Regions from separate parts of the Pseudomonas sp. Y3 TE3536 genome, predicted to be linked through region 1. Evidence: predicted binding sites of a transcription regulator. Region 1 holds the regulator's gene; the other holds the start of a gene.
The links. The regulator FliA, encoded in region 1, starts transcription of late flagellar genes. The targets are predictions, from matches to a motif close to CTAAAGTTTNNNNNNNNNNNGCCGNTAA.

Region 1 (14,580 bases):
GGGTCGGTACGATCTGGTAAGGCAAGGCCTGTTTACGCGAACGGTTGACCATGGCCAGGGTCCCGACCATGCGTTCCAGGCCCTTGACCGCGAGAAACTCGGTCTGCACCGGGATCACCAGTTGCTGGCTCGCGGCCAGGGCGTTGACCATCAGCACGCCGAGCAAGGGCGGGCTGTCGATCAAGGCAAAGTCGAAGTCTTGCCACAGCTGCGCCAGACTCTTGGCGATCACCAGCCCCAGGCCATTCTTGCCCGGCGACTGGCGCTCCAGCACCGCCAGCGCAGTGCTCGATGGCAACAGCGAAATACGCTCGTCGCTCGTCGGCAGCAGCAATTGCCCCGGCAAGCCCTCGGGCACGCTGCCTTGGTGCAGGAACAGGTCATAGCAGCTGTGTTCCAGCGCATCGGGGTTGTGCCCGAAATAACTGGTCATCGACCCGTGCGGGTCGAGGTCGACGACGACCACGCGCTTGCCCGCCTCAGCCAGCAGGCCAGCCAGGGCGATGGTCGTGGTGGTCTTGCCGACGCCACCTTTTTGATTGGCTACTGCCCAGACTCTCATAGGACAACTCTTGACTCATAAATTTAGCGCCCACCCTTGTGGGAGCGGGCTTGTCCCGCGAACACGGGCATAGCCCGTGCCATCCACCACGTCGCCTGCTTCGCGGGGCAAGCCCGCTCCCACAGGTACCGCGCTCAGCAAGCAAGACAACACGCAGTGACGGAGAATTGACGAGTTACTGACTCGCTGTTGGCGGTGCACTTTGTGTGCCAGCACGGCGCAACGCCGCATCCGGCGTGGCATTGGCGCTACCTGTGCCAGTCAGGCTGCGGCGCACTTCGAGGTTGCGCGAAATCACCAGCACCACGCGGCGGTTGCGCGCACGGCCTTCGGCACTGTCGTTGCTGGCGACCGGCTGATACTCGCCATAGCCCACCGAGGCCATGCGCGCCGGGTTGACCCCTTCCATGGCCAGCAGGCGGACGATGCTGGCCGCCCGCGCCGACGACAGTTCCCAGTTGGTCGGGTACTGCGCAGTGCGAATCGGCAGGTTGTCGGTAAAGCCTTCGACATGCACCGGGTTGGCGAACGGCTTGAGGATGTTCGCCACCTTTTCGATGATATCGAAGGCCTTGTCGCTGGGCATGGCATCACCGCTGCCGAACAGCAGCGAGGAACTGAGCTCGATCTCTATCCACAGCTCATTGCCGCGCACGGTCATCTGGTCGGTCTTGATCAGGTCGCCAAAGGCGTCGCGCACGTCGTCGCTGATGGTCTTCAGCGGGTCGACGTTGGTCTGCGCCAGGCCCGCTTCGGTCTGCTCGCTGTCCCTGACCAAAGGCTCAGCCGGGCGCACGCTCAGCGGCTGCTCATCACCGATGGGGATCGGCTTCATGCTCCGCTCGGGGTCGTTGAACACCCCGAGCAAGGCCTGCGAAATGACCTTGTACTTGCCCTCGTTGATCGAGGAAATCGAGTACATGACCACGAAAAACGCGAACAGCAAGGTGATGAAGTCGGCGTACGACACCAGCCAGCGCTCGTGATTCTCGTGTTCCTCGGTATGACGACGGCGGCGCATGGTTACTCCATGAAGCCTTGCAGCTTCAGCTCAATCGAGCGCGGGTTTTCACCCTCGGCAATCGACAGCAGGCCCTCAAGCAGCATCTCGCGGTAGCGCGACTGGCGCATGACGATAGCCTTGAGCTTGTTGGCGATCGGCAACAGGATCAGGTTGGCGCTGGCCACGCCGTAGATGGTGGCGACGAACGCCACGGCGATGCCGTTACCCAGCTGCGACGGGTCGGCCAGGTTGCCCATCACATGGATCAGGCCCATGACCGCGCCGATGATGCCTATGGTCGGGGCGTAGCCACCCATGCTCTCGAACACCTTGGCGGCCTGGATGTCACGGCCCTCCTGGGTCAGGAAGTCGACTTCAAGAATGCTGCGGATGGCTTCAGGCTCGGCACCGTCGACCAGCAACTGCAGGCCCTTGCGCGCATAAGGGTCGGGCTCGGCATCGGCCACCCCTTCCAGGCCCAGCAGGCCCTCTTTGCGCGCCGTCAGGCTCCAGTTCACCACCCGGTCGATACCGCCCGCCAGGTCGACCCGGGGCGGGAACAGGATCCAGCGCAAAATCTGCAAGGCACGCTTGAAGGCCGACAGCGGCGACTGCAACAGCGCCGCCGCCAAGGTGCCGCCTAGCACGATCAAGCCCGCCGGGCCATTGATCAGCGCGCCGACATGCCCGCCTTCGAGGAAGTTGCCGCCGACAATCGCGACAAACGCCAGGATCAGGCCGATCAGGCTTAGCACGTCCATCAGACGCAGGCCTCGACCAGGTGCTTGCCGATCTCGTCCAGGCTGTACACCGCGTCGGCCAGGTTGGCCTTGACGATGGCCATGGGCATGCCATAGATCACGCAGCTGGCCTCATCCTGGGCCCACACGGTACTGCCGCCCTGCTTGAGCAGGCGCGCGCCTTCACGGCCGTCGGCGCCCATGCCGGTGAGCACCACCGACAGCACCTTGTCGCCGTACGACTTGGCCGCCGAGCCGAAGGTGATGTCCACGCATGGCTTGTAGTTCAGGCGCTCGTCACCCGGCAGGATCTTCACCGTGCCACGGCCGTCGATCATCATCTGCTTGCCACCCGGGGCCAGCAGCGCCAAGCCTGGGCGCAACAGGTCACCGTCCTCGGCTTCCTTCACGCTGATCTTGCACAGCTTGTCCAGGCGTTCGGCAAACGCCTTGGTGAAGGCCGCTGGCATGTGCTGGATCAGCACGATCGGCGCCGGGAAGTTGGCGGGCAGTTGCGTCAGCACCCGCTGCAGCGCCACCGGGCCGCCCGTGGACGTACCGATGGCCACCAGCTTGTAAGGTTTGCGCTTGGGTGCCGGGGCATGTGCCGCGGGCGCTGCGGCCGGGGTGCGTACCGGCGGTGCCGTGCGCGCCGGGGCCGAGGCCGGGCTTGCGAAGCTGCTGGTCGGCGCATGGCTGCTGATGGTAGTGACCGGCGCAGCGGCAGGCGCTGGGTTGTAGCTGCCGAAACGACGGTTGCTGCGCGACAGGGTATGCACCTTTTCGCACAGCATCTGCTTGACCTTCTCGGGGTTGCGCGAGATGTCTTCGAAGTTCTTCGGCAGGTAATCCACTGCACCGGCATCCAGCGCGTCGAGGGTCACCCGGGCGCCTTCATGGGTCAGCGAAGAGAACATCAACACCGGCGTCGGGCAGCGCTGCATGATGTGCCGCACTGCGGTGATGCCGTCCATCATGGGCATTTCGTAGTCCATGGTGATGACATCGGGCTTGAGCGCCAGCGCCTGGTCGATTGCTTCCTTGCCATTGGTCGCGGTACCCACTACCTGGATCGTCGGGTCCGCCGAGAGGATTTCCGAGACACGGCGGCGGAAGAAACCGGAATCATCCACCACCAGGACCTTGACTGCCATAAACACTCCATTAGGCGGCGCAACCCGCCAGGGCGCGCCACCGAAATCAAATACGCCGCGCGGCGTAACGCTTGAGCATGCTCGGAACGTCGAGGATCAACGCGATACGACCGTCGCCGGTGATCGTGGCCCCGGACATGCCCGGCGTGCCCTGCAGCATCTTGCCCAGCGGCTTGATTACCACTTCTTCCTGGCCCACCAGTTGATCGACGACAAAGCCGATGCGTTGGGTGCCGACCGACAGGATCACCACATGGCCCTCGTGCTGCTCTTCGTGCACCTGGCCCTGGACCAGCCAGCGCTTGAGGTAGAACAGCGGCAATGCCTTGTCGCGCACGATCACCACTTCCTGGCCATCGACCACGTTGGTACGCGAGAGGTCAAGGTGGAAGATCTCGTTGACGTTGACCAGCGGGAAGGCGAAGGCCTGGTTGCCCAGCATCACCATCAAGGTCGGCATGATCGCCAGGGTCAGCGGCACCTTGATGACGATCTTCGAACCCTGGCCCTTGGCCGAGTAGATGTTGATCGAGCCATTGAGCTGGGAAATCTTGGTCTTCACCACGTCCATGCCGACACCACGGCCAGACACGTCAGAGATCTCGGTCTTGGTCGAGAAGCCCGGGGCGAAGATCAGGTTGTAGCAGTCCGACTCGCTCAGACGCTCGGCGGCGTCCTTGTCCATCAGGCCCTTTTCCACGGCCTTGGCGCGCAGGATGTTGGGGTCCATGCCCTTGCCGTCATCAGAGATCGACAACAGGATATGGTCGCCTTCCTGTTCAGCCGACAGCACCACCCGGCCCGTACGCGCCTTGCCGGTGGCTTCACGCTCGTCGGGCATCTCGACGCCATGGTCGACGGCGTTGCGCACCAAGTGCACCAACGGGTCGGCCAGGGCCTCGACCAGGTTCTTGTCGAGGTCGGTTTCTTCACCGACCAGCTCCAGGTTGATCTCTTTCTTGAGCTGGCGGGCCAGGTCGCGAACCAGGCGCGGGAAGCGGCCGAAGACTTTCTTGATCGGCTGCATGCGGGTCTTCATGACCGCGGTCTGCAGGTCGGCGGTGACCACGTCGAGGTTCGACACGGCCTTGGACATGGCCTCGTCACCGCTGTTCAAGCCCAGGCGCACCAGGCGGTTACGCACCAGCACCAGTTCGCCGACCATGTTCATGATCTCGTCCAGGCGCGCAGTGTCGACGCGCACGGTGGTTTCCGCCTCGCTGACCGCATGTTTTTCTGCCGCTGGGGCCGGCGCGCGAGGCGCAGGTGCGGGCTTGCTGGCAGCTGCTGGGGCGGCGGCTGGAGCAGGTGCCGGTTTGGCCACCGGCTTGCTCTCGACCTTGGCGGCGACAGGCGCTTCGACCGCGACCGCGTCACCCGAGAACTTGCCCTTGCCGTGCAACTCATCAAGCAAGGCTTCGAACTCGTGCTCGCTGATCTCGTCACTCGTTGGGCTGGCCGCTGCAACGCTTTGCGGCGCTGCCGCTGCTGGCGCATTGGCGGCCGGCAAGGCATCGGCCTGGAAGGTGCCCTTGCCGTGCAACTGATCGAGCAGCGACTCGAACTCTTCATCGGTGATTTCATCGCTGACCGGGGCCGCAGCGCTGGCCACAGGCTCAGCGGCGACTTCCGCGCTGAACTGGCCTTTGCCATGCAACTGGTCGAGCAACGATTCGAATTCGGCGTCGGTGATTTCGTCACCGGCGCTGCTGACGGTTTCGCCTTGCATCTGCTCATCGGCAGCGGCCTGGGCCTTGACCGCGTCGAGCGAGTCGAGCAGCTGCTCGAATTCGCTGTCGGTGATGTCTGGCTCTTCGGCAGGCGCCGCGGCGACCGGCTCGGCTGCAGCCGCAGGCGCTGCGACTGCGTCGGCAGCAGCAGGCTCGGCCAGGCGCGACAACGCCGCCAGCAGTTCTGGGGTAGCGGGGATGACCTCGCTGCGCTCGCGGACCTGGCCAAACATGCTGTTGACCGTGTCCAGCGCCTCCAGCACCACGTCCATCAATTCGGCGTCGACCCGGCGCTCACCTTTGCGCAGGATGTCGAACACGTTCTCGGCGATATGGCAGCACTCCACCAGCTCGTTGAGCTGGAGGAAGCCGGCGCCCCCTTTTACAGTGTGGAAACCGCGAAAAATGGCATTGAGCAGGTCGGCATCATCCGGTCGGCTTTCCAGCTCGACCAGTTGCTCGGACAGTTGCTCAAGAATTTCGCCGGCTTCTACCAGGAAATCCTGAAGGATTTCTTCATCGGCGCCGAAGCTCATTAAACGTGCTCCTTAAAAACCCAGACTGGACAGCAGATCATCGACATCGTCCTGACCGGACACGACGTCTTCACGCTTATCGGCATGAATCTGCGGACCTTCACCCCGAGTCGGATGTTTTTCTTGATCTTTTTCAGCACGCAGCTGCTGGTGGTCATGTTCGATACCGGCAAAACGGTCGACTTGACTGGCCATCAGCACGAGCTTGAGCAGGTTGCTTTCCACCTCGGTGACCAGCGCGGTGACCCGCTTGATCACCTGCCCGGTCAGGTCTTGATAGTCCTGAGCCAGCAGAATGTCGTTGAGGTGGCCTGAGACCTTGCGGTTACCTTCAGCGCTGTGCGTCAGGAAACTGTCGACGCGTTTGACCAGGTCACGGAATTCCGGCGCGGCCACTTCGCGGCGCATGAAGCGCTGCCAGTCCACGCTCAGGGCCTTGGCCTCACCCGCCAGGTCGTTGAGCACCGGCGTGCTTTCCTCGACCAGGTCCATGGTGCGGTTAGCGGCACCCTCGGTCAGCTTGACCACATAGGACAGGCGCTCGGTGGCGTCGGTGATCTGCGAGACCTCCTCGGCCTGCGGCATGTGCGGGTCGATCTGGAAACTGACGATCGCACTGTGCAGCTCACGGGTCAGCTTGCCGACTTCCTGATACAGGCCGCGGTCGCGGGTCTGGTTCAGCTGATGAATCAGCTGCACCGCCTCGCCGAAGCGCCCGCGCTCCAGGCTCTCGACCAGCTCCTGGGCATGCTTCTTCAGGGTCGATTCGAACTCCCCCAAAGACGTTTGTGATGAATCCATGGCGCGCCCCCTGACGTGACTCAGCCGTTGACGCGTTCGAAGATCTTCTCGATCTTTTCTTTGAGCACCTGAGCGGTGAACGGCTTGACCACGTAACCATTGACGCCGGCCTGGGCCGCTTCGATGATCTGGTCGCGCTTGGCTTCGGCCGTCACCATCAGTACCGGCATGGTTTTAAGCTTTTCGCTGGCGCGGACTTTGCGCAGCAGGTCGATACCGGACATGCCCGGCATGTTCCAGTCGGTCACCAGGAAGTCGTAGTGGCCGTTTTCCAGCATCGGCAACGCAGTGGTGCCGTCGTCAGCTTCGTCGGTGTTGGTGAAGCCCAGATCACGCAGCAGGTTCTTGATGATCCGCCGCATCGTCGAAAAGTCGTCAACGATGAGGATTTTCATGTTCTTGTCCAATTAGACCTCCAAGCAGTCTCAAACGCGCTCGGCCCCCGAGCACGCATTCATTCAATTCGGCACAACGTGAAACGGCTGCAGCGTCTTCAGTGCAACGGCTGGCGCTCAGCGCGCCCGCCACTCACCCAGACGGCTGCGCAAACGTGCGGCGCACTGGCTGTGCAACTGGCTTACCCGCGACTCGCTGACGCCCAGCACCTCACCGATTTCCTTGAGGTTCAGCTCTTCGTCGTAGTACAGCGCCAGCACCAGCCGCTCGCGCTCTGGCAGGTTGGCGATCGCATCGGTCAGGGCAGCCTGGAAGCGCTCGTCTTCAAGGCCCCGCGCCGGTTCGACCTGGCCACTGGCGCCGTCTTCGTGCAGGCCTTCATGCTCGCCGTCCTGCAACAGGTCGTCGAAGCTGAACAGCCGGCTGCCCAGGGTATCGTTCAAAATCCCGTAGTAATCATCGAGACTCAATTGGAGTTCGGCAGCAACCTCGTGATCTTTAGCGTCGCGACCGGTTCTTGCTTCAACGGCGCGCATTGCATCACTGACCATGCGGGTATTGCGGTGCACCGAACGCGGTGCCCAATCGCCCTTGCGCACCTCGTCGAGCATGGCGCCGCGGATGCGGATGCCAGCGTAGGTCTCGAAGCTGGCGCCCTTGCTGGCGTCATACTTGTTGGCCACTTCCAGCAGGCCGATCATGCCGGCCTGGATCAGGTCTTCGACCTGGACGTTGGCCGGCAGCCGCGCCAACAGGTGATAGGCGATGCGCTTGACCAGCGGGGCGTAGCGTTCGATCAGCTCGTACTGGGCGTCTTTCGACGCCCTGCTGTACATCTTGAAGCCGCTCGCATTCATAGTACCGGTCCTGCGCTGGTGGGCTGCACCAGACGCTCGACGAAGAATTCCAGATGCCCGCGCGGGTTGGCCGGCAACGGCCAGCTGTCGACCTTCTGCGCAATGGCCTTGAAGGCCAACGCACACTTGGAACGCGGGAACGCTTCGTACACGGCGCGCTGCTTCTGCACCGCCTTGCGCACGCACTCGTCGTACGGCACCGCGCCCACATACTGCAGGGCAACGTCTAGGAAGCGATCGGTGACCTTGGTCAACTTGGCGAACAGGTTGCGCCCTTCTTGCGGGCTCTGCGCCATGTTGGCCAGCACCCGGAAGCGGTTCATGCCGTAGTCACGGTTGAGCAGTTTGATCAGTGCGTAGGCGTCGGTGATCGAGGTGGGTTCGTCGCACACCACCAGCAGCACTTCCTGGGCCGCGCGAACGAAGCTGACCACCGAGTCACCGATACCCGCAGCGGTGTCGATCACCAGCACGTCGAGGTTGTCGCCGACGTCGCTGAACGCCTGGATCAGGCCAGCGTGCTGGGCCGGCGCCAGGTGCACCATGCTCTGGGTGCCGGAGGCCGCCGGTACGATGCGCACACCGCCGGGGCCTTGCAGCATCACATCGCGCAGCTCACAGCGCCCTTCAATAACGTCGGCCAGGGTGCGTTTGGGGGTCAGGCCTAGCAATACGTCGACATTGGCCAGGCCCAGGTCGGCGTCCAGCAACATGACCCTGCGGCCAAGCTCGGCCAGCGCCAGAGACAGGTTCACTGAAACGTTAGTCTTGCCGACGCCACCTTTGCCACCGGTCACGGCGATCACCTGTACGGGATGCATGCTACCCATGTCTGTTCTTTACCTTGTCTCGCTGGGACTCAGGCCACACGTGAGGCAATTCTGCGTGCCCCTTGGCATAGCTACGTTGCACACACTTCATCATCAACCCGCTCGCCGTGGGTTGTGATAGAGATCAGCGAACATATCGGCCATGGCCTCTTCGCTGGGCTCGTCCTGCTGCTGCACATTGACCGCACGGGTGACCAGCTGGTGCGCCCGGGGCAAGTGCAAATCATCGGGAATGCGCGGCCCATCGGTCAGGTAGGCCACCGGCAATTCATGACTGATGGCAAGGCTCAGCACGTCGCCGAGGCTTGCCGTTTCGTCGAGTTTGGTCAGGATACAGCCGGCCAGGCCACAGCGCTTGTAGCTGTGGTAGGCGGCGGTCAGCACCTGCTTCTGGCTGGTGGTTGCCAGCACCAGGTAATTCTTCGCGGCGATGCCACGGCTGGCCAGGGTTTCCAGCTGCATGCGCAGGGCCGGGTCGCTGGCCTGCAGGCCAGCGGTATCGATCAGCACCACGCGTTTACGCAGCAGCGGTTCCAGCGCCTGGGCCAGGGACTGGCCCGGGTCGACGTAGGTCACCGGCACATTGAGGATGCGCCCCAGGGTCTTGAGCTGCTCCTGGGCACCGATGCGGAAGCTGTCCATGCTCACCAGCGCCAACTGCGGGGCGCCGTACTTGAGCACGTAGCGCGCAGCCAGCTTGGCCAGGGTGGTGGTCTTGCCCATGCCGGCCGGGCCGACCATGGCGATCACACCGCCCTCTTCAATCGGCTCTACCTCGGGGATTTCGATCATCCGCGCCAGGTGCGCCAGCAGCATGCGCCAGGCCTGGCGTGGCTCTTCGATCTCAGTCGTGAGGTCGAGCAGTTCACGGGCAATCGGGCCGGACAGGCCGATGCGTTGCAGGCGGCGCCAGAGGTTGGCCTGCTGCGGCTTGCTGCCTTGCAGCTGGCTCCAGGCCAGCGAGCCGAGCTGCACTTCCAGCAGCTCGCGCAGCCCCGACAGCTCCGAGCGCATGGCATCGAACAGGCGCGGGTCAACCGGCGCCGGGGTCGGCGCGGCGGCAGGTGCCGGGGCGTCCACGTGGGGCTCGACCAGCGGCTCGGAGGCCGTCAGCGACTGGCCGGCGAACAATTGGCGGTTGTTGTCGCTGGTGTCGCTGCGCTGGTCCAGCTCGGCCTGGGCCGTGGCAATGCGCGTGTGGGTCTTGCGCAGCTCTTCTTCAAGCTCGGCGTTGGGTACGCGCGGGGCCAGGGCGGACAATTTGTAGTCCAGCGCGGCCGTCAATTCGACACCACCGGCGATGCGGCGGTTACCGATGATGGCGGCATCGGAGCCAAGCTCATCCCGGACCAGCTTCATGGCCTGACGCATATCGGCGGCGAAAAATCGCTTAACTTGCATTATCCACTACCTCAGCCGTTAGGGCCCACGGTGGCAACGATGGTGACTTGCTTGTTGTCAGGTATTTCCTGATACGCCAGAACATGCAAATTCGGTACAGCCAGGCGACCGAAGCGCGACAGCATGGCGCGGATCGGGCCGGCGACCAGGAGAATGGCCGGCTGGCCTTGCATCTCTTGGCGCTGGGCCGCGTCAATCAGCGAACGCTGCAGCTTTTCGGCCATGCTCGGTTCCAGAAGAACACCGTCTTCCTGACCCTGCCCGGCCCTTTGCAGACTATTGAGCAAAATCTGTTCCAACCTCGGTTCAAGGGTGATCACCGGCAGCTCAGACTCAACGCCGACAATGCTTTGCACGATGGCGCGACACAATCCGACGCGCACCACGGCCACCAGCGCGGCGGTATCTTGACTCTTGCCCGCGTTGTTGGCGATGGCCTCGGCGATGCTGCGGATATCGCGCACCGGCACTTGCTCGGACAGCAATGCCTGCAGGACCTTCAGCAGCCCCGACAAGGAAATGACACCCGGCACCAATTCTTCTGCCAGTTTAGGCGAAGCCTTGGACAACACTTGCAGCAATTGCTGCACTTCCTCATGGCCGATCAGCTCGTGACAGTGCTTTTGCAGGATCTGGTTGAGGTGCGTGGCCACCACCGTACTGGCATCGACCACGGTATAGCCCAGCGACTGCGCCTGGGAGCGCTGGCCAACGTCAATCCACACCGCCTCCAGGCCAAAGGCCGGGTCGCGTGCGGCAATGCCGTTGAGGGTGCCAAATACCTGGCCTGGGTTGATCGCCAGTTCGCGGTCCGGGTAAATCTCCGCTTCAGCCAGGATCACCCCCATCAACGTGAGGCGGTAGGCGCTGGGCTGCAGGTCGAGGTTGTCGCGAATGTGCACGGTGGGCATAAGGAAACCCAGGTCTTGGGACAGCTTCTTGCGCACGCCCTTGATCCGCGCCAGCAACTGGCCGCCCTGGTTGCGGTCGACCAGCGGGATCAAGCGGTAACCGACCTCAAGGCCGATCATGTCGATCGGGGTGACATCGTCCCAGCCCAGCTCCTTGGTTTCCAGCGCACGCTGTGGCGAGGGCAGCAGGTCCTGCTGGCGCTGCGCCTCTTCCTGGGCCTTGACCTTCACCTGCTGCTGTTTCTTCCACACCAGATAAGCGCCGCCACCGGCCATCAGGCCAAGGCTGAGGAAGGCCACATGCGGCATGCCCGGCACCAGGCCCATGATGATCATCAGCGCACCAGAGACCGCCAAGGCCTTGGGAGAGTCGAACATCTGCCGGTTGATCAACTTGCCCATGTCTTCCGAGCCCGAAGCCCGGGTGACCATGATGGCCGCAGCAGTGGACAGCAGCAGTGATGGCAATTGCGCCACCAAACCGTCACCGATGGTCAACAAGGCGTACACCTTGCCGGCTTCGCTGAACGGCATGCCGTGCTGGAGCATGCCGATGAGCATGCCGCCGATGAGGTTGATGAACAGGATCAGCAGGCCGGCGATGGCGTCGCCGCGCACGAACTTGCTGGCACCGTCCATCGAGCCATAGAACTCGGCCTCCTGCGCGACCTCGGAGCGGCGGGCCTTGGCCTGGGCCTGGTCGATCAGGCCGGCGTTGAGGTCGGCGTCGATGGCCATCTGTTTGCCGGGCATGGCATCGAGGGTGAAGCGCGCGCTTACCTCGGAAATACGCCCGGCACCCTTGGTCACCACGACGAAGTTGATGATCATGAGGATGGCGAACACCACCGCACCGACCACGTAGTTGCCGCCGATGACCACTTCACCGAAGGCCTGGATCACCTTGCCCGCAGCGCCATGGCCCTCCTGGCCGTGGAGCATGACCACGCGGGTGGAGGCGACGTTCAGGGCCAGGCGCAGCAGCGTCGCCACCAGCAGGATGGTGGGGAACGCGGCGAAGTCGAGTGGGCGCAGGGCGTAGACGCAGACCAGCAGCACCACGATCGACAGCGCGATGTTGAAGGTGAAGAACACGTCGAGCAGGAACGGCGGTATCGGCAACATCATCATTGCCAACATCACCAGCAGCAACAGCGGCACACCCAGGTTGCCCCGGCCGAGACCGGCCAGGTTGTGGCGTGCGTTGTTGATTAACTGAGTGCGATCCACCGCGAGTCCTCTTGATGCAAAACTTTGACGCCCAGGGGGCGCCTGGGCGTGGCTCTGCAAGAAGCCTTCCAACTTTGCTATTTGGGTGTTCGCCTTGGGGTTTTTGGTGGGTTTGACATCGAGCGCCGCCCGCGCGGCGCTTCGCAGCACAAGGCTGCTCCTACATTTTTCTCGGGCCAATTATTCCTGAGGCGATCGCGCGCAAATATCACAGGCTTCACTGGCCCGAAACAGATGTAGGAGCAGCCTTGTGCTGCGAAGCGCCGCGCGGGCGGCGCTCGATCTCACAGGCGCTGAACGACCATCGCCAAGCACCTATCAGCCATCACGCCGCAAATCCGGCGGAATCGGCAAATCATCCTTCAACGGCTCCGGCCGCTTGCCCTTGCCCGACCGATACTGACGAATCTGGAACACATACGCCAACACCTGCGCCACCGCCAGGTACAACCCCGCCGGGATCTCGTGCTCAAGCTCAGTGGAGTAATAGATCGCCCGCGCCAGGGCCGGCGATTCAAGGATCTGGATCTTGTGCTCGACACCAATCTCGCGAATCTTCAACGCCATGAAATCAGTACCCTTGGCCAGCAGCAAGGGCGCTGCCCCGCCCTTCTCCGGGTCGTACTGCAGGGCCACGGCATAGTGCGTGGGGTTGGTGATGATCACGTCCGCCTGCGGCACCGCCGCCATCATGCGCCGCTGCGACACCTCGCGCTGCAACTGGCGAATACGCTGCTTGACCTCAGGCTTGCCCTCCGAGTCCTTGTACTCGTCACGCACTTCCTGCTTGGTCATCTTCATTTTCTTGTGCGTCTGCCACAGCTGGAACGGCACGTCCGCCGCCGCGATCAGCAGCAGCCCCGCCGACATCCACAGCGCACTCCACCCCACCACCTGGACACTGTGAATAATCGCCTGTTCCAACGGCTCATTGGCAATCGACAGCAACGCCTGGCGGTCGCTGACCAGCACCACCACCGCCACGATCAGGATCGCGAAAAACTTGGCCAGGGCCTTCAGCAACTCGGTCAGGGCATGCATCGAGAACATGCGCTTGATCCCTGACAGCGGGTTCATGCGGCTGAATTTGGGCTGCAGCAGGCTGCCGGAAAACAGGAAACCGCCCAACGCGATCGGGGCAACGAACGAGATCACGAACAGCAGAATCAGTACGGGCTGCACCGCCCAGATCGCCATCTTGCCCGAGGCCAGCAAAAACGCGCCCATGGCGCGCTCGTCGACGATCATGTCGCGGGTCAGGCTGAAGTTCATGCGCATCACGCTCAGCAGCGTCTCGGCCAAGTGGCCGCCGAACATTAGCAGGCCGCCGGCGCCTGCCAGGGTCACCGCCACCGTGTTCAGCTCCTTGGAGCGGGCAATCTCACCTTTCTCACGCGAATCGCGCTTGCGCTTGTCGGTGGGGTCTTCTGTCTTGTCCTGACCACTCTCGCTTTCAGCCATACTCAGCGCGCCCTTGCCAGATCACGCAGCCATTGCAGCGCGTCGCTGGCCAATGCCTGGTAGTGGGAAAGCATATCGGCCAGGCCGACCCAGAAAATCCCCATGCCCATGACCAGCGTCAGCGGGAAGCCAATGGAGAAGATGTTCAGCTGTGGCGCCGCCCGCGTCATCACGCCAAAGGCGATGTTCACCACCAGCAACGCGGCAATCACCGGCAAGATCAGCAACAGCCCGGCACCGAACACCCAACCCAGGCGTCCGGCCATTTCCCAGAACTGGCTGACCATCAGCGCATTGCCCACCGGCAAGGTGGTGAAGCTTTCGGTCAGCACTTCGAAGACCACCAGGTGCCCGTTCATCAGCAGGAACAGCACACTGACCAGCATGGTCATGAACTGGCTGATCACCGTGACGTTGACGCCGTTAGCCGGGTCGACCATCGAGGCGAAGGCCATGCCCATCTGCACCGCGACAATCTGGCCAGCGATGACGAAAGCCTGGAACAGCAGCTGCAGCGAGAACCCGAACAACGCCCCGACGATGATCTGCTCGCCACACAGCAGCAGGCCCTGCAAGCTCAACGGCTCGAACTCGGGCAACGGCGGCAGCGCCGGGACGATCACCACGGTGATGGCCACCGCCACGTACAGGCGCACCCGCGCCGGCAGCATGCGCGTACCGAAGATCGGCATCGTCATCAGCACTGCCGTCACCCGGAACAACGGCAGGATGAAGGTGGCGACCCAGGTGCCGATCTGTGCGTTGGTCAGCTCCAGCATGGCCGTGTCAACCGATCAGCTGCGGGATGCTGGTGTAGAGCGTGGTGATGTATTCCATGAACTTCTGCACCAGCCAAGGCCCCGCGACGATCAGCGTGACCAGCATTACCAGCAGACGCGGCAGGAAGCTCAGGGTCTGTTCGTTGATCTGCGTGGCGGCCTGGAACATCGCCACCATCAGGCCCACCA
Region 2 (16,468 bases), 890 kb from region 1:
AACGCCGGCCAATCGACCATCAGCGAACAGATGACGCACCTGGAAACCCGCCTTGGGGTCAAGCTGTGCCAGCGCGGGCGCAGTGGCTTTCGCCTGACCGAACAGGGCGTGGCCATCCACGAAGCCACCTTGCGCCTGCTCAGCGCGGTGGAAAGCTTTTGCATGGATGCCGACGTGCTCAAGCAGCACATCAGCGGCAAGCTCAACCTGGGCATCATCGACTCCACCCTGACCGACACCGCCTCGCCTCTGCCGCGCACCACCCAGCGATTTGTTTCACGCGGGCACGATGCCCACCTGCACATCTACATCGGCGCCCCGGCCGAGCTGGAAGAGCGTGTGCTGGACAGCCGGCTGCACCTGGCCATCGGCCATTTTCCGCTGCGCGTGCCGGGGCTTTCGTACCTGCCGCTGTACGACGAAGCCCTGGGGCTGTACTGCGGCCGACGCCATCCGTTGTACGCCAGCAAGGCGGCGAACGGCCGGTTGCTTGAAGAGGTTCGCCAGTGCCATATCGTGGTGCGCGGCTATATGCAGCAATACGACCTGGAGCAACTGGGCATCACCAAGGCCGCCGCGACCGTGGAGAACATCGAGGCGGCCGCGATCCTGATCATTTCCGGTGCCTATATCGGGTTTCTGCCGGTGCACTTCGCCGAGCAGTGGGTGAAAACCGGCGAAATGCGCCGGCTGGGCGCGAACACCCTGGACCTCACCTCGCCCTTCGACGTAATCACCCGGCGCGGCGTGTCACCACCGCCGATCCTGCGGGCGTTCCTCGAAGACCTGAACGCCTGCATGCACCAGGCTGGGGGCGTTTGAGCCCGCAGGCTCAGGCAATAACCCGGGCAACCTGCTGCGCGCGAACAAGCCCGGTCGTCACCAGGCCCTGAAGCCTTGCCACCAGCACGGCGCGGGCGGTTGGCGAGGTGGCCGGGTCGATAATCCGATACTGGCGATCGCACCAGCCGCTGATCTCCTGTAGCCAGCCGGCCTGCAAGACGGGCTCGGCGTCCAGGCGCTGCAACAGGTAGGCCACTTGCTGCCAGCCAGACAACAAGTGGAGCACCGCCAAGCGACGCGGCGCCGGGCATTCATGCCAATGGCGGTCCAACCAGGCGCTTGCCTCGACATTGACGGTCGCCCAGGGCAGCTTGCCCAATTGCACGATGGTGGCGGCGAACACCTTGTCCGAAGGGTCGCCCAGCAGGCCGAACAGCTCACCCGCAGTGGCCTCCCCTGCCTGGTGCACCGCAGCAAAACGCACAAAGGGATAGCGCGATTGCAAGGCGGCCCTCCACCACGCGAGGGGGAGTTCCACCTGCAGCTCTGCGCCAAGGCCGAGCACGCCCAGCCAATCGCGTTTTGTGGTGGGCATTTCACCGGCCAGGCGCGCCGCCAACACCGCCGCAGCGTCAACCCCGTAGCGCGGCGCCTGCCAACGCGCAAGGCTGCGGATCGCGGGCGAGGCATCCAGCAAGACTTGGCGCAGTAACGGCTGCGGGTCATCCAGCAAGGGCAGCAATGCCCGCAGCACACAGACCCGCACCTTGGCAGCCGCGTGTGGCAAGGCGTGCACTAACAGTGGCACGGCTTGCGCAGCGGGGAGCGCCTGGCACGCAGCAACCGCTGCCAGGCGAACAGTCAATTCGCGGTGGGCCAAGGCATCACGCAGCAGGGTTGCAGGCTCGGTGTCGGCTTCCAGCAAGCGCGCAAACAGAAAACGCGCGGTCTTGCCTTGCCGGGTCAGAAAATCAAGGTGGACTTCACGCCGAACCTGCGCCCCCTGCAATACTGCACACACCTGTTCCAGGGTGGCAGCATGATCGACCCGCCGGCGCGCAGCCAGCGCCACCACTGATTCCAGGGCGCTCAACAATGACGTCACATGGGCGCCTGTGAGGTAAGGCTGAATGCCCGCCTTGGCCAGTTCGCGAACCTGCGGCACCCAGTCATTCAACCGCTCGATCAGCGCCTGCAAGGCTTGCGGCGTTTGCTCGGCGCACAGCGCCCGTACCGCGACTTCTCGCACGAAGCCGTTGTCGTGATGGCTGAGGGTGATCCACGTATCGCCATCACGGGCAGACGCGATCAGTTCGAGGGCTTCATTACGCCGCTGCTCGGCCCAGGACCCTGCCGGTACCTGCCTTGCCTTCAGCCGACCCAACCAGTTGCTGACGGAGCTTACATTCATTCCCTTGTATTCCATGTGCGTGCAGTGTGGGCTTCAGACGCTATTCGAAGGCTCAGGTTTCACGGCAGCTGAATTCGGAGCCTGGTTCAATCTGCTTCTGCAGCCAGCTGCCCCTCGATCCAGTCGATGAATGCCCGCACGTGTGGTCGTTTCAACTGCTCTTTGCGGGCGACCAGGTAGTAGGCGAAACGTGAAGGCCAGGGCCGGTCCACGGCCACCACCAGGCTGCCGTCACGCAGCCCCTCTTCGGCGTGTTGCGCCTGAACCAGGGCGATACCTTGACCACTCGCGGCCGCACTTAGCAACAGCAGTTCTTCGTCAAAACTCGGCCCGCGCCGGCTGCGGCTGTCGGGCTCGAAGCCATGGGCCTGCAACCACAGCGTCCAGTCGGCACGGTCGGCATCCTGCAGCAGCGGGTACTGCAAGCAATCCTCAGGCGCATGCAGTGGCGGGCCGCTGGCGAGCAGTGCCGGGCTGCACACCGGCAACAGCACCGGCGCCAGCAAGGGTATCGACTGCAGCCCCGGGTAGTCGCCCAGGCCATGGCGCAAGGCGATGTCGACACGGTCACGGTGCAAGTCGACCAACGCCGCCGTGGCCTCGACACGGACCTCGATGCCGGGGTGCAGCGTGCTGAAACTGGCCAGGCGCGGCACCAGCCAGCTAGAAGCGAAGGACGGTTGCGTGCTGATGGTCAGGGTGCTGGCGCGGGCCAGGGCTTCAAGGTCGAGCAGTGCACGCTCGATGTCGCCGAAGCCACGTGATACGCCTGGGTACAGGCTCGCCCCAGCCTCGGTGAGTTGCACGCCATGACGGCTGCGGGTCAACAGAGTGACGCCTAGGCGGTCCTCCAGCAGGCGAATCTGCTGGCTGATGGCCCCTGGCGTAACCCCCATGCGCTCTGCGGCGGCTTTCAAGCTACCCAGGCGAGTGGTTTCGCTGAAGGCGCGCAAGGCAAGCAGTGGCAGGACGGCGCCCATTACATTCCTCACTTTAGAAAAACTAACGCTTAGGGTAGAAGCAATCGTTTTTGTATCTTGCTTCATCTGCATAGCATAGCGCTCAGGCCAAACAACTTGCGTTAGTTTTCCTGAGGTTACTCGATATGCCTGACCCGTCACTGGTGCTCTATACCGACAGCTCGCCCAACGGCTTCAAAGCCACCATCGCCCTCGAAGAGATGGGCCTGCCCTATCGCCTGGAACATGTTCGCATCGAGCACGACGAGCATCTGCAAGCAGGCTTTCTGGCGCTCAACCCGGCAGGCCGCATTCCGGTGTTAGTCGACCACGGCGCCAACATCGTGCTGTTCGAGTCGGCCGCCATCTTGCTGTACCTGGCACAGCGCAGTGGCCAGTTGCTCGACTCCGCACCGCAGCCACGCTGGGCGGCGATCACCTGGCTGATGTACCACAGCGCCAGCATGGGGCCGCTGCTCGGCCAGCGCGTGCACTTCGAATGCTTCGAAGCCACGCCCAACCCCGCTGCGCTCAAGCGCTACCGCAGCCTTACCGAAAGCACCTTCGCGGTCCTCGACCAGCACCTTGCCAGCCACCCATGGCTGGCCGGCGACCACTACTCGATCGCGGACATCGCGACTTTCGCCTGGCTGCACATCGCCGCCCTGGTGGGCTTCGACTTCAGCCCGCACCGCCACCTGACGCGGTGGTACCAGCAGGTGGAGCAGCGCCCCGCCGTGCAACGCGGCATCCGCCTGCCAGCTCCGGCCACCGGCCCATGAACGCCCACAACCCAGGAACAGCCATGAACGCTAAAGCTGCCACCTGCGGCGTCAACGCCAACGCTTTCGCCCACCACCCCGGCTACCGGCGCATGTTTGCCCCAGATCACCTGACCCTGGGTATCTTCATGCCGCAGCGCTTTTATGACGGCGACCTGCAGGCCCTGGCCGGGCAGGCGCGGCTGGTCGGTGAAATCGACCGCCTGGGCTTTGCCGCAGCCTGGGTGCGCGATGTGCCGTTGTTTGACCCAGCCTTCGGTGATGCCGGTCAGGTATTCGACCCGTTCACCTATCTGGCTTACCTGGCCGCGCACACCCGGCAGATCGCCCTGGTGACCGGCAGCGCGATCTTTGCCTTGCGCCACCCGATCGACCTGGCCAAGGCCGCCACCACCGTTGATACCTTGTCGGGCGGGCGCTTGGTGCTGGGCATTGCCTCAGGCGACCGCCCCGTGGAGTTTCCCGCCTACGGCCTGGACCACGGCAGCCGCGGCGAGCGCTTTGCGCACAGCGTGGACTACTTCCGCCAACTGTTGGCCGAGCACCCAGGGCCTATTCAGTCGCCGTTGGGCCAGCTCAGTAACGCCCGGCTGTTGCCCAGGCCTGTGTCAGGGCGCATCCCCCTGGTGGTGACCGGCTCCTCGCGCCAGACCCTGCAGTGGCTTGGCGAGCACGCCGATGGCTGGCTGACCTACCCCGACGCCACCCATAACATCCTGGGCCCACGCCGCCTGGCCGAAAAAATCCGCGCCTGGCGCGAAGCGATCCCGGGCGGGGGGTTCCGCCCGCACATGACCAATGAATGGATCGACTTGGACGACGACCCCAACTTCCCGCGTACGCCGCAGCAAGGCGGCTATGTACTGCGCACCGGGCGCAACGGGCTGATCGACTTGCTTGGCGAGTGGCGCGAGGCTGGGGTCAATCATGCGGCCTTGGGCGTGCAGATGGCGCGGCGCCCGGCCCGGGAAATCATTCAGGAACTGGCCGAAGAGGTAGTGCCGCTGTTTCCGGCGCTGGCCGGGCCTGCACCGCAGTCGCAAGACTGGTAAAGCGTGCCAGGCAACGCAGATGCACAGCATACGGTATGGGGCTTGCCCGCAAAGCAGGCGCCGCGGTGGATGGCACGGGCTTCGCCCGTGTTCGCGGGCAAGCCCGCTCCCACCCGAACGGTGTAGCCGGCAAGGCTAGCGCCGCACCTGTGGAAGCAACTGTCTCGCGCAATTTATAAAAATTGATTCATTACGTGGGAGCGGGCTTGCCCCGCGAACACCGGCGAAGCCGGTGCCATACAACGCGTAGCCCCATTCGCGGGGCAAGTCGGATCGCCGCACCGCCGCTCCCCCCCCGAACGGTGTAGCCTCCAAGGCTAGCGCCGCACCTGTGGGCTTGTTCAAATGTCTGGGGGCAACCCATCCTCTGGGAGATCACCCAGCCCTTTGGGCCGCGTTGTCGAGCAGAGAACAAAGTTCGTAAGCGAGTTGCTGACCCTGTGGGAGCGGGTTTACCCGCGAACACGGGCGAAGCCCGTGCCATCCAAGGTGGTGCCTGCTCCGCGTGTAAACCCATTCCTACAGAAATCACGCTGCACCTTGAGCCTGCGCTGTACTTTCAGGCTTTGGTAGCGGTTGCTCTCGCCATGGCGTGCCCGTCCGGATCATCGCGTTGTTGCACGATGAAGACCCGCATACCACTACAAGACAGTTGCTCCCACACGGGCACTGCTAGAACAGTGAAACGTGAGCTTTCCTACAGAAGCGGGCTTGCCTGTGGCATTGCCGCGAGCCACTGCATCATCAACTGTGCCAGCACTTGAGGCTGTTCAAGCGGGATCATATGACCGGAGCCTTGAATGATCTCGAGGCGTGCGCCCGGGATGTGACCGCATAAGGCTTCAGCCTCTTCAACTTGCCTCAGCGCGTCCTGCGCTGCCGCAATCACAAGTGTCGGGCACTGGATCTGATGAGGCCCCACACCCGCTCTGGTCAGCAGCGACTGTGTGGCAAATACCGCATGCCCCATGCGTGTCCCCATCTCACGAATTCTGCCAGTCAGGGCGTTATCCGCAGCACGCTGCGAATGCACCGACTGCCTGATGGCAGCCAGGCTCAAACCGCGAAACTGCCCGTGAGCCGACGCATCGACCGCCGCTTGCTTGGCTTTCTGCCGCTCGGGCGAATCTTCACGCAGGGAGGTAGCGATCAGTATCAGGGCAGCTACACGATCTGGGCATTGCTGCACGATTGATCTCGCCACATAGCCCCCAAGGGAAAAACCAACGAGGACGAAACGAGGCGGCGCACTTGCCACGACATGGCGGGCGATCTGCGCAAGGGTTTGCCCCTCGAGCAGGTTGGCCCGGTGGACCTCACACGTAGCGGGCAGGCTCTCGACCACTTCATCCCAGAGCGTTTCGTCCAGCATGAAGCCTGGGATCAACACCAGGGGGAGCGCGTTTTCAGGGGGCATGTTCTTCACCAGGCAATCCAGACAGCAGCATACGGGCCAACGCTGATCAGTTACACAGCGGGTCGCGCAACGCATCGGCGGCGCGTGAACCTGCGGAGTCTCGACTGTGGGTCAGTACCACCTCCGCCACCGGCAGGTCCGGCAGGCCGTGCCGTAGGTCGAGCACCTTGAGGTGCGCCGGCAAGCTGCAGCGGGTGACCACCGCCACCGCCAGGCCAATCCTGAAGAGTTGATTGCGCTGGGCATCACGCTGGTTGCCGCATGGCGCTTGCCGATGCTGTTCACCGTCGCGATTGGCGTGGCGTCGTTGGCGGTACTGCGATTGTATTGGCAGTGAGAACCTGGATCTTGCCCTTCTGCGCGATAAGGACGCTGCATGCTCGTCAACTGGGTCCGCCTAAGCCCCGCGCCAGCTTCGAGTGACTGATCTGCTTAAGATAATGCGTGCAAAACAGCCGCAACCATGTGCTCTTCACTGCTTGTTCCGTCAACCCGCAACACTTCAGACGTTTGCTCTGCCAACCACGCCTCGTGCCACGCTCGGTTGCGCCCCGAGAAGTTAGGGTCGTCATACTGCGAGGCCCATTCGCGGAAGGCCGTGTGGATCCCGTGCATGTCGCCACCCGGTGCAATCCGATCGCCAAAGCGCTCTTTTTCACGCGCGGCCAGCCGTTCAAGGCGAATGGGCGTGGGGGTGACGACGAACACGGTCAGGTCGACGTGCGCAAGCAGCGCATCGCCCCACACCATGCAGGAACCGGTCAGTACCCAATCTTGGTCACCGAGCTTTTGCTGGATCACTTTCACGCGGTCAGGGACAGGCCGCTTGGTCGTGAAAGGTGGGTCGGTGGGCATCCAGTAAGCATCATCGACATCGACATGCCGCGCACCCAGCACGGTCGCGAGGTTTTTACCCAAGGTGGTCACACCGGCACAGGAAGCACCCGTAATGTAGATTCGCAATTGTTCCTCCATGAATGCACGTCGAATTCGGGGCAGCACTATACACCCGACCTGCGCAAGACGCTGAAGCCGACGGCTGGCATCGGGTCAGCGTCAGGAAGAAAAGGCAGCCTCAACGCTCCATGACATAAGTACCCGGCGCAGGGCAAAGCGGCCGGTACTTGCGCGAGCCCAGCTTCTTTGGCGCCGCCAGGCTTTCGCCGGAACGCTGCCCAATCCATTCGCGCCAATGCGGCCACCAACTGCCTTGCTGGCGCTCCCCGGCGTTCTGCAGCCAGGTTTCCGGCGCCTCGGCGGCGGCGGGCGCCGCGTAGTAGAACGACTTGGGGTTGCCGGGTGGGTTTACCAGGCTTTGCAAGTGGCCGGCATTGGACAGCACGTAGGTCGTGTCCTCGCCGAACAGCCGGGCGGTGCCGTAGCAGCCTTGCCAGGGGGTGATGTGGTCGGTAGTGCCGCCCACCACATAGGCGCCCACCGTTACCTGGGTCATGTCGATCAACTCGCCGTCAATCTCCAGGGTGCCGGGGTTGCTGTAGGGGTTTTGCTGGATGAGGTCGAGGTAGTCAGCGTGCAGCTGAGCGGGGAGCCGCGTGGTGTCGTCGTTCCAGGCGAGAATGTCGAATGCCGGCGGCGGGTTGCCCAGCAGGTAGTTGTTGACCCAGTAGTTCCAGATCAGGTCGTTCGGGCGCATCCAGGCGAACATGCGGCCCATGTCCTGGCCACTGAGCACACCCTTGCGCCGGGAGCTGGCCTTGGCCGCGCGCAGGGCGGACGGCGTGGTGAACATACCCAAGGTGGTGTCGTTAAGCGCCGACGCCGTGTCGAGCACGCACACGGCCCAGCTGGTATTGGCCACCTTGTGGCCCTCACCACGGGCCGCCAGCCAGCCCAGGTAGGCTGCCAGGGTGATGCCGCCCGAGCAGGAGCCCCACATGTTTACATCCGGGCTACGGGTAATTCGACGCGCGACGTCCACCGCCTGATCGAGGCACAGCGCGTAATCGGACAAGCCCCAGTCGCAGTGCTCGCGGGTGGGGTTGCGCCAACTGATGACGAACAGGCTCACGCCGCTGTCCTGTATCCACTTGACCAGGCTTTTTTCCGGCGACAGGTCGATGGCGTAGTACTTGTTGATCTGCGGCGGCGACATGACCAAGGGCCGGGCAAAGACCTTTTCGGTGGTGGGCGCGAACTGCAGCAGCTCGAACATTTCGCAGCGAAACACCACCTCGCCCTTGGCCGTGGCGATGTTTTCACCCACCGTGAATGGCGTACTGTCGACCTGCCTCGGGAGGCCGCGGTTATTCAGCATGTCCTGGCCGAAGTGGCGGATGCCCCTGGCCATGCTCATGCCGCCTGTGTCCACCAATTTGCGCAGCGCCGCGGGGTTGGTCAGCGGGGAGTTGCTCGGTGCCAAGGCATCGGCCATCTGTGCTGCGACGAAGCGGGCGCGGCTTTTTTCCAGCGGAGCCAGGTCGGTGGCCTCGATGAAGCGGGTCAGCTCTGCCTGGCCAGCCAGGTAACTCTGCAACAGTGCGCGCAGGAAGGCGTTGGATTGCCAGGCCGGGTCGGCGAAGCGCTTGTCCTTCGGGTCTGGCGCGATGCTGGTGTTGCCTGCGACGATGCCGCGCAGCGCCTTCAGGTAGCCCCCCACATGGGCACCCGCCTTGAGCGGCGAGGTGCCTACGGCCTTGAGCAGGTAGCCGGCTGAACTGGCCAGGTCGGCCGGGCGCATGCTGACCAGGGGGTTGCCTGCCAGAGGCTGGCTGGGGGTGACGGTCTCGTTCGTTTGCGTGGATCTGCTCATGGCGGCTCTTGATTCCGGGCACGGTTGTGTTGTGCTCCGACTCTAAGGCAGCCGTGGCTGCGGCCACTTCTCATCCCGCGACAGCGGTTTTTCACTTCATGACGGGGGAGCGATCTGACCGAAAGCACCGGCAAACTCGGTGCCATCCACGCTATGGTCAACACGACTGCCCGAAAGAGCAATCACGGCTAGGCACCTCGATGCCTGGACACAGGATGCTAGCGCTCACCGCACTTTCCAGAGGCTCCGTTCGTTGACTGACTCACAGCACAGCCCTACCTACGCAAAACGGTTCGAAGCCGTGCTTGCCTACATCGACAACCATCTCGAAGATGACCTGTCGGTGAATGCACTGAGTCGCATCGCCAACTTCTCGGCGTTTCACTTCCATCGGCAGTTCACGGCGTTCATGGGCGTTCCGGTTTCACGCTATGTGCAACTGATGCGGCTTCGACGCGCGGCGCACCAATTGGTCGCCTCGCCCGCAACGTCCGTGCTGGAGGCCGCATTTGGCGCTGGTTTCGAAAGCCCCGAAGCCTTTTCCAGAGCCTTCAAGCGTGCCTTCGGCATGGCGCCGAGCGTGTTCGCCAAGGCCCCGAACTGGCAGGCCTGGAGTGCGGTATTCGTTGTTCCCCATCGTTCCAGGAGTATCACCATGCAGATCCGTATCGTGGATTTCACCGAAACCCGCGTAGCCGCGCTCGAACACCGAGGTGCGCCCGCCCTAGTCGGCGAAAGCGTCGCGCGTTTTCGCCAATGGCGCATGCACAGCGGCCAATCGCCAGTGGCCAGCAGCCGCACCTTCGGCATCCCCTTCGACAACCCCGACACCACACCGTTGCACGCCTTCCGCTTCGCCGTTTGCGGCGAGATAGACGAGGCTGTGCAGCCCAACGATTTCGGCGTGCACGAACGGCTTATCCCGGCAGGGCGCTGCGCGGTGGTTCGGCATACCGGTTCGCCTGACTACATTGGCGAAACCATCTACCCGCTTTATCGTGACTGGTTGCCGTCGAGCAACGAAGAGCTGCGCGACCATCCGCTGTTCTTCCATTACCTGAGCGCGTACCCGGAAACGCCCTTGGAGCAATGGCAAACGGATATCTACGTCCCGCTGAAGTAGGCCGAGCCCTGCCCGCCCGGTGCCGGGCCGCCGAGCCCCCACCCATGAGCCTCTTCGATAAAGTGCAGCACTGCACGCGAACGCTCGTCAATCCGTGAAATCAGCGAAAGTTCACTGACCATTTCCGCTTGCGCCAGGGGCACGATGCGGATGCCCGGCATGGTCAGCCGGGTCATGGTTTCGGGCACGATGCTCAGGCCGATGCCGGCGGCCACCAGCCCGGGAATACTCATCAGCGACGGCACATACATGATGTTCTGCGGGTGCAACTGGTGCTGCCGGCACGCTTGGAGGGTGTGGGAGGTCAGGCCGATGCCGGTGCTGTCCTGGAGAAACACGAACTTTTCGTGGCGCAGGGTCGACAGGTCCCCGCTGAAGCGGTCGGCCAATTCATGGTTGTCCGGGATGAGCAGGACGAGCCTGGACTGGCTGAATGGGTGGGTGCGCAGACGGTCCGGCAGGTGGTCCTTGAACACCCGGGCAAAGGCCAGGTCGAGTTTGTGGTCGAGCAACATGTCGAACTGCGCGCGAATACCGGCGTCGACCAGCGACACCTTGACCTCGGGGAACGTGCTGAAGTAATGCCGGAGCAATTGCGGCAAATTGGCTTCGAACAATGCCGAGTGGTAACCGATGTTGATTTCGCCCACCTCCCCCCGCTTGGCACGCCGGGCCGCAGCCATTGCCCGTTCGCTGGCCTCGATGGACTGCCGCGCGTGAGGCAGGAACGCCTCGCCAGCAGCGGTCAACGCCACGCCGCGGTTCTCCCGCCGGAACAGCGTTAGCCCGAGCTCGGACTCAAGCGTTCGCATCAATTGGCTCAGTGCCGGTTGCGCAATGCCCAGTTGCTCTGCCGCCCGGCTGAAGTGCTGCAGGTCAGCGGCGACCACAAACGCTCTAAGGTGACGCAGTTCCATAATCGCTACCCATAAGGCTGGCTTATCTATTTATCGTGATTTCGATAATTATTCTGCAAGCAGGATGCGCTAACGTCTATTCACTTCGACGATTCCTTTCCACTGCATAGCCCGAGCGGAATCGTATGGGTATTCCGACACCATAAAAACAATGACGAGCCCCTTATGAGCACAATCAGTGACGCGCCTCATGATTCGCGCATGCCTCGCAAAGCGGTGACCGCCGCCACCATTGGCACAGCCCTGGAATGGTTCGACTTCACGTTGTATGGCGCGATGTCCGCGACCATTCTGCCCAAGTTGTTTTTCCCCGCGATGGAACCCACCGCAGGCCTGCTCGCTTCGCTGGCAACGTTCGGTGTCGGCCTGGCCGCCCGGCCCCTGGGCGCCATTACCTGTGGCTACCTCGGTGACAAACTCGGCCGCCGCAACTTGATGCTGGCCACCGTAACCATGATGGGCCTGGCTTCGGTACTGATGGGGTTGTTGCCCACCTACGGCCAGGTGGGTATCTGGGCGCCGATCCTGCTGGTGCTGCTGCGGATCATTCAAGGCTTCGCACTGGGTGGCGAGTCCACTGGCGCGCAACTGATGGCGCTGGAACACGCCTCCCCCGATCGTCGCGGGCGCTATTCCGGCATGCTCGGCCTGTGCTCACCCCTTAGCCAGATTTTGGCCAACGGCGTATTGATGGGCCTGGCAGCGACGCTTTCAAGCGAGCAGTTCGAGAGCTTCGGCTGGCGAATCCCGTTCCTGATGAGCTTCGTCCTGGTAATCGTCGCAATTTTCATCCGCCTGAAAGTCGATGAAACCCCGGCCTTCGTGGCCTTGAAGAAGGCCCCGCTCAAACAGGAAAAGAGCCCGCTCACATCAGCCGTGAGCAGCCATTACAAAACCATCCTGCGACTGATGCTGTTCTTCTGCTCACCCGCTGCGCTGTTCTACTTGATCGTGATTTTCTCCCTCAGCTACCTGACCAAGCACCTCGGTTTTAGCCAATCGACAGGGTTCATGTCGCTGATGGTGGCTAACATGTGCGCGATTTTCGGTGCGCTTGCCGGTGGTTATCTGTCCGATCGTTGGGGGCGTAAAAAGGCGCTGGCATTGGGTTCGTGCATGACGTTGCTGATCCTGTTCGTCTACTTCCCAATCCTCAACACCCTGAACGTCCCCGCCATCATGGCAATCATGGGGCTGTTCCTGGGCTTCACCCAGTTCCAAAGCGGCATCCAGCCTGTGGCCTTCGCCGAAGCGTTTCCTACCCAGGTCCGCTACTCGGGCTCGGCACTGGCCTACACAGGCGCCAATCTGGTGATCGGTGGCCCAATGCCGATGATCGCCGTGTGGCTGATGAGCCAGTCGAACAACTCGCCGTGGCCGCTGGTGACGCTGTGCGCGGTGATCAACCTGATCTCGCTGGCGATGATCATCACCGGCCGGGAAACCCGCGGCATCGACCTGAACGCCGTCGCCGAAGACGACACCGTCGAAGCCCGCGCTACCACCCTTCTTTCCAAATAACGCAGCAGGACAATCATGAATCGCACCGTTTTCATCCTTAACGGCCCTAACTTGAACCTGCTGGGTCGCCGTGAGCCGCACATCTACGGCCACACCACGCTTGAGCAAATCCGCCAACGCAGTGAAAGCCTGGCGCTGGAACTTGACCTGATATGCGACTTTCGCCAAACCAACCACGAAGGCGTCATGGTCGACTGGATTCAGGAAGCCTTCGAGCAAGGCGCTGCAGTGATCATCAACCCGGCCGGCCTTTCGTTTCACTCGATTCCAGTACTGGATGCGCTGAAATTACTCGACACACCGCTGGTCGAACTGCACCTGTCGAACATTCATGCACGGGACGAACTGCACCGCCACTCGATCATGTCTGGCGTGGTCAATACAGTGATCTGCGGCATGGGCGCTGACGGGTATCCCCTCGCAATCCGGGCTATCGATACTTTACTGCGGCGTCGGGCAGCCAACACTTAACCGCCCTTCACCGGACGCTGACCGGGTGGTCCTTCGGCAACTTCGGAATGTCGCGCTTACACCCTGAACCGCCCTACCAGCGCTGTCATTTCCCCCACCAGGCCCGACAGCGCCTGGCTCGCCGCACGGGTTTGCTGCGCCCCGGTCGCCGACTGGTTCGACAACTCGCGAATATTCAGCAAGTTCCGGTCCACTTCCCGCGCCACCTGGGCCTGCTCCTCCGCCGCACTGGCGATCACCAGGTTGCGCTCGTTGATCTCGCCGATGGCACTGTAGATGCCTTCCAGCACCTGCCCCGACGCCAGAGTAATGTCCAGGGTCGACTGGGCCCGGCTGGTGCTGGCCTGCATTGATGCAACCGCGGCTTCGGTACCTTGCTGCACGCGCCCGATCATCTGTTCGATTTCCTGGGTCGATGCTTGTGTGCGGTAGGCGAGCGTACGCACCTCGTCCGCTACCACCGCAAAACCACGCCCGGCCTCACCGGCGCGGGCGGCCTCGATGGCGGCGTTGAGCGCCAGCAGGTTGGTCTGCTCGGACACCGAACGGATCACTTCCAGCACCTTGCCGATGTCCCGCACCTGCCCCACCAGCTGCTCCAGGTGCCCACTGCTGGCCTGAATCTCATGGGTCATGGCCTCGGTACCGTCGATATTCTCGTTGACTTGCCGGCGGCTTTTTTCGGCCAGTTGATTCGATGCCTGCGTGGTCTCGGACGTGGAGACGGCGTTACGTGCGACCTCCTCGACCGCCGTGGTCATTTCGGTGACGGCAGTGGCAGCCTGCTCCAGCTCCTGGCCCTGCTGGCGCAGGTTATTGGCGCTTTCCTCGGTAACGGTGTTCAGCGCCGTCGCCGCGTCAGCCAGCTGTTGTGTGCAGCTGCTGAGCTTGCCGAGGGTTTCGCGCTGGCTCTGCTGCATGCGCTCCAGTTCGTGGAACAGCTGGCCGATTTCGTTGCGCCGCTGCACCACCACCGGCACGCTCAGGTCGCCGCCGGCGATGCGCTTAAAGTGCTGGCCAGCTTCACGCAATGGGTGCAACACACGCTGTGCAATGAACGCCCAGCACAGCGCCGCCAGCAGCAACGTCACGCCCAGCAGCCCCAGGCTCAGCAGTTGTGCGCGCTCCAGACGGCGGTCGGACTCGAGCATGATCTGCTGGCTGCGCTCGCTCAAGGTGGCTACCAGTTGCTGACGCAGCGCCTGCAGGCGGCCCATGGCATTGCCGGCATCGGTGTTGACCTTGAAGTACTGCTCCAGCGAGCGCTGCCGCACCGCCTCACGCTGCCCCGCCACCGCCTTGGCGTAGTCGGCGAAGGTGGCCTGCAGTTCCTTGGCCGCCGCATGCAGCGCAGGTTCGCGGGCGTTGCCGACGAACTCATCGACCAGTTTCTGGCTCTTGTCGTTCAATTCGACCGACAGCGCCATGCGCTTGTTCGCACTCTCATCGTGGCCGCCCAGTTGCTCGATGAAACCCGAGGACACGTTGGCGCTGGCGCGGATCGCCATGAGCAACGCATTGTTCAACCGGTCCGACTGGTGCGCGGTCTGGTCCAGTTCGCTGATCTGCTCATCGCTGCCCACCGCCGCGCGCCAGGCGCTGACGGTGGAGAACAGCAAGGTCAGGCTGAACAGCGACAGCACCCAGAACATTCCGGTGCGGATCTTCAGGTCGGCAAACATACGGGCAGTACTCCTCATGGTCCTGTTGGCACCCCTTCTCATCGGGATTTCGATGGCGGGTGAGCAGGTATCGGAGTGCCCGCTGCGGGCTTGAGTGGCCCTGAGGCGCTTGTGTGCGGTAACCGCACGATTGTTGCCGGCGCCTTGCATGTGGCGGCGCATACGTGCAAGGGTAAAAAAGGAACGTCAGTCATCAGAAAAGGAAGATAAGCACCTTATGCTTGGAATCACACGTATCCATCGCTACGTGCGCCCATTGCCTGCAAGCCAAGCAGCAGCCAGTGGGCGTGACGTCAACGTCAAACCAGGCGCCCGCCTGGCCGCGAAGCTTGCCACCCTCCTCTGCACACCCCGCGCCGTCCCGCCCTACCTCTGGGTCAACCCCGAGCGCCCCCCTGTCGATCGCATGCCCCCTACCTGACCGCCCACACGCCGTCATCGCACCGGCCTCGCCATTCAGTGGCTGAAGGCGGGATGTCTCACGCAAAAAAAGGGGCAACACCCATGATCATGTTTCAGGGCAAGAAAATTCACAGCGCCATCTTCGACATGGATGGCACGATGTTCGACACCGAGCGCCTGCGTTTCAGGACGCTGAAGCAAGCTTCGCTGGAAATCTTCGGCACCGCCTTGAGCGAGCAAACGCTGATCGGCTCGCTGGGCCTGAGCGCGAAAAAGGCCGAGGCCCTCGCCAAGGCTCACAACGGCGATGACTTCCCCTATGCGCAGATCCGCCAGCGCGCCGATGAGCTCGAACTGGCGTACGTGCGCAACCATGGCGTGCCGATCAAAGCCGGCCTGCTCGAGGTGCTGGAGCGCCTGCGCAAGTCCGGCCTGACCCTGGCGGTCGCCACGTCCAGCCGCCGCGCCATCGCCGAGGAGTACCTGATCAACGCCAACGTGCTCAAGTACTTCGACATCACCGTTTGCGGCGACGAAGTCAGCCAAGGCAAACCCCACCCAGAAATCTTCCTGCACGCCGCCCGCGCGCTCAATTGCCAACCCGGCCAGTGCTTCATGGTCGAGGACTCAGAAAATGGCCTGCTCTCAGCGATCCGCGCCGGGGGCCAGGCAATCCTGATCGAGGACATCAAGCCGCCCGCGCCCGAGGTCAAGGCCGGCGCGCTCATGGCCTACCGTGGCATGCACGCCTTCCTCGCCGACTTGAGCGAGTGCGTGCCCGACTTGGGCATGCCGGCGCTCGACGAGGCGTTCCCTGCCTCACTGAACCAGTTCCGCGTCGGCATCCACGGCTTCGGCGCCATCGGGGGCGGCTACCTGACCCAGGTGCTGTCCCATTGGGACGGCTACACGCGCCCCTGCGAAATCATTGCCGCGACCCGTTCGCGCATGCTCCGCGAATCGGTCGCTGCGTTCGGCCGCTACAGCGTGCGCTACGGCGCCACCGCGTTCGACCAGACCATCGACAATGTGCGCATGATCGACATGGACGACGAAGAGGCGGTAATCGAGATGTACAACGCCGCCGAAGTCGTCGGCATGAGCCTGCCCGAGCAGGCCATCGCGCATCAGGCCAAGGTCATTGCCAAGGGTTTGCTGCGGCGCTTCGAACGCAGGGG

Region 2: AB7M33_RS20705 (methyl-accepting chemotaxis protein) is a predicted target of FliA. The motif match lies at 14,956-14,983, and genes of this name have one in related genera.

The regions. Positions count from the first base shown of each region.
Region 1 is NZ_JBRJHU010000001.1:3,669,262-3,683,841, reverse strand. It holds gene AB7M33_RS16645 (ParA family protein) at 1-562, opposite strand, end outside; gene motD (flagellar motor protein MotD) at 738-1,583, opposite strand; gene AB7M33_RS16635 (flagellar motor protein) at 1,586-2,326, opposite strand; gene AB7M33_RS16630 (protein-glutamate methylesterase/protein-glutamine glutaminase) at 2,326-3,459, opposite strand; gene AB7M33_RS16625 (chemotaxis protein CheA) at 3,506-5,725, opposite strand; gene AB7M33_RS16620 (protein phosphatase CheZ) at 5,738-6,526, opposite strand; gene AB7M33_RS16615 (chemotaxis response regulator CheY) at 6,547-6,921, opposite strand; gene fliA (RNA polymerase sigma factor FliA) at 7,039-7,779, opposite strand; gene fleN (flagellar synthesis regulator FleN) at 7,776-8,609, opposite strand; gene flhF (flagellar biosynthesis protein FlhF) at 8,703-10,010, opposite strand; gene flhA (flagellar biosynthesis protein FlhA) at 10,022-12,151, opposite strand; gene flhB (flagellar biosynthesis protein FlhB) at 12,470-13,612, opposite strand; gene fliR (flagellar biosynthetic protein FliR) at 13,615-14,391, opposite strand; gene fliQ (flagellar biosynthesis protein FliQ) at 14,399-14,580, opposite strand, start outside.
Region 2 is NZ_JBRJHU010000001.1:4,561,006-4,577,473, reverse strand. It holds gene AB7M33_RS20770 (LysR family transcriptional regulator) at 1-822, shown strand, start outside; gene AB7M33_RS20765 (HEAT repeat domain-containing protein) at 833-2,194, opposite strand; gene AB7M33_RS20760 (LysR substrate-binding domain-containing protein) at 2,281-3,174, opposite strand; gene AB7M33_RS20755 (glutathione S-transferase family protein) at 3,300-3,935, shown strand; gene AB7M33_RS20750 (LLM class oxidoreductase) at 3,959-4,987, shown strand; gene AB7M33_RS20745 (alpha/beta fold hydrolase) at 5,685-6,404, opposite strand; gene AB7M33_RS20740 (hypothetical protein) at 6,577-6,741, shown strand; gene AB7M33_RS20735 (adenylate kinase) at 6,837-7,367, opposite strand; gene AB7M33_RS20730 (alpha/beta fold hydrolase) at 7,480-9,174, opposite strand; gene AB7M33_RS20725 (AraC family transcriptional regulator) at 9,428-10,297, shown strand; gene AB7M33_RS20720 (LysR family transcriptional regulator) at 10,279-11,214, opposite strand; gene AB7M33_RS20715 (MFS transporter) at 11,380-12,735, shown strand; gene AB7M33_RS20710 (type II 3-dehydroquinate dehydratase) at 12,751-13,206, shown strand; gene AB7M33_RS20705 (methyl-accepting chemotaxis protein) at 13,263-14,888, opposite strand; gene AB7M33_RS20700 (hypothetical protein) at 15,106-15,309, shown strand; gene mtlD (bifunctional mannitol-1-phosphate dehydrogenase/phosphatase) at 15,393-16,468, shown strand, end outside.